2 regions of the Roseivivax sp. THAF197b genome follow, and region 2 is predicted to be linked to the other one. Evidence: riboswitches for the same ligand, from Rfam matches in the RefSeq annotation. Region 2 holds a riboswitch; the other holds the start of a gene.
The links. A riboswitch is a leader RNA that binds a small molecule or an ion and turns the genes downstream of it on or off. The one in region 2 is predicted to bind thiamine pyrophosphate.
Positions count from the first base shown of each region.

Region 1: linked by a shared signal. The riboswitch ahead of FIV09_RS14820 (thiamine ABC transporter substrate binding subunit) and the one ahead of thiM (hydroxyethylthiazole kinase) in region 2 are both predicted to bind thiamine pyrophosphate.

Region 1 is NZ_CP045318.1:3,059,310-3,061,703, forward strand. It holds gene FIV09_RS14815 (thiamine/thiamine pyrophosphate ABC transporter permease ThiP) at 1-222, opposite strand, end outside; gene FIV09_RS14820 (thiamine ABC transporter substrate binding subunit) at 198-1,181, opposite strand; TPP riboswitch at 1,226-1,327, opposite strand; gene aroC (chorismate synthase) at 1,420-2,394, shown strand, end outside.
Region 2 is NZ_CP045318.1:2,719,014-2,721,407, reverse strand. It holds gene thiE (thiamine phosphate synthase) at 1-13, opposite strand, end outside; gene thiM (hydroxyethylthiazole kinase) at 10-801, opposite strand; TPP riboswitch at 847-942, opposite strand; gene FIV09_RS13015 (M20 family metallopeptidase) at 1,039-2,394, opposite strand, start outside.

The DNA.
Region 1 (2,394 bases), 340 kb from region 2:
CGGAAAGTTTCGCCTCGCCAGCGCACGGGATACGGGCACGGCGCAGAGGATCGAGAAGAACGCCGACAGGGTCGCCTGCCACAGCGTGAAGCGGATCGCGTCCACGTCACCGGGCGCGAAGGCCGCAAAGCCCCCCGCCCGGATCAAGACCGCGCCCACCGGCACCAGCGTGACCGCCAGCACCGCGAGGGCTGCGATTATTGCGAAAGGCCCGCGCGCCATGCCTCGATCGCCTGATCCTTGAGCGCGTCCGCCTCATCCTCGGAATAGAAGAGCGCGGTGTCCGGCAGGTCGAGCTGCTGGAAGCCCTCGGGCCATTGATCCTGCGGCAGCGCTGCCGGGAAGGACCAGTTGCCGGTCGCGATCATCGACTGGAACTCCTCGGTCAGGATGAACTCCATGAACTGATCGGCCAGCTCCGGGTTGTCGGTGCCCGCGACTTTGCCCACCAGCTCGACCATGAAGTAATGCCCCTCGGGGAAGATGGCGGCCTTTATGGTGGGGTCGTCCTCGGCGATCAGGTGATAGGCGGGCGAGGTGGTGTAGGACAGCACCATATCGGCTTCGCCATCGGTGAAGAGCCCGTAGCTTTCCGACCAGCCCTTCGTGACCGTCAGCACATTGTCCGACAGCTGCGCCCAGGCATCCTGCGCGTCTTCGCCATAGACCGCCTGCACCCAGAGCGCGAGCGCCAGTCCCGAGATCGAGGTGCGCGGGTCCTGGATCACGATGGTGAGATCGTCGCCCGCCTCCAAGAGCGCGTCGAAGCTTGCCGGCGGTTCTGGGGTCCGGTCGGTGTCATAGACGAAAGCGGTATGGGCGTAGTTGAACGGCAGGAAGACCTCGTCCGTCCAGTCGACGGGCAGTGTCAGGTTCGCGATGTTCTGCCCGTGCGGCGCGAAGAGGCCCGCCTCGCGTGCCTCTTTCGTGACGTCGGTGTTGAGCCCGAAGACGATATCGGCCTCGGTCCGGTCGCCTTCGAGACGCAGGCGCGGCATGAGGTCGCCCGGGCTGAATTGCAGATCGCAGTCGCAGCGGGCCTCGAACATCTCCTCGATCTTGGGGCCGGGGCCCCATTTCGAGACGATGTAATCGCCTGCATAGACGGTCAGGACATTGTCCTGCGCAAGCGCGGTGCTTGCCAGAAGCGTGCCCGCTGCAAATGTGGTGAGGGCTTTCATGTCCCATCCTCCTCTTTGCGGCGGATGGGCAAGATCAGGGGGCTTGTGGCCCGGCAAACCTTCCCTCCGCCGGTGTTAACCGGTTCAGGTTCAACGGGTTCGCATCATGCGCATCTCAGCCCTTCCGGGCACCCCGAGGTGGCCCTACAGCTAGAGCAGCGATCGGGCCCGTGCAAGCCCGGCCTCTTGAGGCGCGACGCGGCCTGCCCTAACAGGGGCGGGCAAGAGGCGAGGCACCATGAGCTACAACACCTTCGGACATCTCTTCCGCGTCACCACCTGGGGCGAAAGCCACGGGCCGGCACTGGGCTGCACGGTGGATGGCTGCCCGCCGGGCATCGCGATCGACGAGGCCGCAATCCAGCACTGGCTCGACCGGCGCAAACCCGGCCAGAACAAGTACACCACGCAGCGGCGCGAGCCCGACCAGGTGCGCATCCTGTCGGGCGTCTACAAGGGGCGGACCACTGGCACGCCGGTGCAGCTGATGATCGAGAACACCGATCAGCGCTCCAAGGATTACGGCGACATTGCCGAGACCTTCCGGCCCGGTCACGCTGATATCTCCTATTGGCAGAAATACGGCATCCGCGATCCGCGCGGCGGCGGGCGGTCGTCCGCGCGCGAGACGGCGGCACGGGTGGCGGCGGGCGGCCTTGCCCGCGCGGTGCTGGCGGAGCTGGTGCCCGGCCTCGAAGTGCAGGGCTACATGGTGCAGATGGGTCCGCATCAGATCGGCCCCGAGCGCGACATGGACGAGATCGAGAAGAACCCGTTCTGGGTGCCCTCGGCCAAGGCCGCCGAAGACTGGGCGGTCTATCTCGACGGGCTGCGCAAGTCGGGCAATTCCTGCGGTGCGGCCATCGAGGTCGTGGCGCGTGGCGTGCCCGAGGGCCTGGGCGCGCCCGTTTACGGCAAGCTCGACACCGAGCTCGCCGCAGCGATGATGTCGATCAATGCCGTGAAGGGTGTGGAGATCGGCGAAGGCATGGCCGCCGCCGCGCTGACGGGCGAGGACAATGCTGACGAGATCTTCCTCGGCAATGATGGCCGCCCGGTCTATTCGTCGAACCATGCAGGCGGCATCCTGGGCGGGATCTCCACCGGGCAGGACGTGGTGGTGCGCTTTGCGGTGAAGCCCACATCGTCGATCCTGAAATCCCGCGCCTCCATCACCAAGTCGGGCCAGCCCACGGAGGTCGTCACGAAGGGC
Region 2 (2,394 bases):
CTGCGCCGATCACGACACGACCTCGATCCGGGCGGCGGCATCGAGAGCCTCCGGCGTCAGCGCATGCAGCGCATCGAGGAAGGCGGGCTGAAAGCTGCCCGGACCCTGCGCCGTTTGGCCTGCCACCTCTCCGGCCACACCGTAGGCGGACATGGCTGCCAGCGTCGCTTCGAAAGGCGGCTGGCCCACGCAGAACGCGGCGATAACGCCGTTGAGCGAGCAGCCCATCACCGTGATCTTCGCCATCAGCGGATGACCGTTCGCCACGCGCGCCGCCCGGCTGCCGTCGGTGACGAAATCCACCGGGCCCGACACGGCGACGATACCACCTGTGCGCTGCGCCAATTGGCGGGCGGCACTTTCGGCATCGGCCACGCTGTCGCCCGCATCGACCCCGCGGGCCTGACCGCCGAGGCCCGCAAGTGTCAGGATTTCCGAGGCATTGCCGCGCACCACAGTGGGCCGTTGGTCCAGAAGCCGCGCCGTCAGGTCCTGACGGAAGCGCGTCGCGGCGACGCCGACCGGGTCGAGGATCCAGGGGCGCTCATGGGCGACCATGACCCCAGCGGCCTCCTCCATGGCGGCCCCCCATTCGGGATCGGCGGTGCCGATATTAACCGTCAGCGCCTGGGCGAGGGCGGCAAATTCCGCGACCTCGACGCGGGCATGCACCATGGCGGGCGAGGCACCGATCGCCAGAAGCACGTTCGCCATCGTGTTCATCGCGACGAAATTGGTGATGTTATGGACGAGGGGCGCTGTCTCGCGCAGCGTCCGGAGAGACGATCCGGGATGTGTCATCTGGCCTCCTTTCGGGCGGAGGCACGGCAGACGCGGCGCAGGTTCGGCGACGTCCCCGCAACTTCCTCCGCCGGCATGATCCGGTTCAGGTTCGAAGGGTGCTTCTCAGCCCGCCTGACGCGGACGCCCCTGTTGCAAGGCGTAACGTGCAGCCCAAGGGCGGCGTGTCAACCGCCGTTCCATGCCGGGGGAGACCAGTGGGTCCTACAACGTGCGCGTTGAGGCGCGGGAGCAGGCTCAGCGCGGCGTCTCTTCCGCCCCGATATCCCAGAACAGCCCGGCCATCAGCCTGAGGCCGTCGCGGCAGACCGATGTCAGAACATGCTCGTCGGGCGCGTGCTGGGAACAGGCGCGGTAGGAATGCGGCACCCAGACGGTCGGGATACCAAGGATATCGGCGAAGACATCGTTTGGCAGCGATCCTGCGAGGTTGGGCAGGATATGCGGCGCTTGCCCCGAGGTGCGGGTGAGGGAGCCTGCCACGAAACGCACCCAGGGGTGATCGGGCGACAGGCGTGTCGCCTGGAAAAGCCCCGTCTCGCAGGGATCGACCCGGACCGCAGAGAACCCATGCGCGTCGAGATGCCGTCTGAGCGCAGGCAGGATCTCCGCGGGATCGGTCCCCACGACGTAACGCAGCTGACAGGTGGCGCGGGCCTTGGCCGAGATCGCGTTGACCGGCGCCTCTGGCACGCCGCTCGTCATGGCCAGCACGGCAAAGCTGTTCCAGCCGAAGGCCCGCTCGGTCGGGGTCAGATCCTCCTCGCCCCAATCCTCATCCACCGACGGGCCGTCCTCGTCTTCGATGGGCAGGTCGCGCAGGGCGGCGCGGATGTCGTCGGTGAGGCTCTCCGGGCGCCATTCGGGAACCCGGATCTGGCCGCGCGCATCGGTGATGCAGGACAGCGCCTGGGCAAGGATCATCGCGGGATCCGCAAGCAGGCCGCCCCAATTGCCCGAATGATGCGCCCCGTCCCGCAGATCGACGACCAGATCGAAGGTCAGACCGCCGCGCGAGCCCATGAACAGGGTGGGCGTCCCGGGCTGCAGACGCGGGCCGTCCGAGGCGATCAGGACGTCCGCGCCAATTGCGTCCTTATGCGCTTCGAAGAACTCGGCAAGACCGGGAGAGCCGGTCTCTTCGCCGGTCTCGATGACCACGCAGCAATTGAAGCCGAGCGCGCCGCGCGTCTGCAGCACGGCCTCGAGCGCGGCGAGGTTGATCAGGTGCTGTCCCTTGTTGTCCGCCGTTCCGCGTCCATAAAGCCGCGCGCCTTCCTCCTTGAGGCGAAAGGGATGCAGACCCTCCCGCCATTGGTCCTGCTGGGCACGGATCACGTCGCCGTGGCCGTAGATCAGGATGGTTGGCAGGTCTGCGCTTTCCTGCCGCCTTGCAACAAGGATCGGATGGGCCGAAGCGACGGGATTGGCGTGGATTTCGCAGGAAAACCCCATCCGGCTCAGCCGGTCGGTCATGGGCTCGCGCAGGTAGCGCATCAGTTCGGGCGCCTGATCGGGGTTCTGGCTTTCCGTCTCGAAGGCCACGAGGCCGGCCAATTCGTCGGTGAATGCTCCCGTATCGAAATAGTCCGA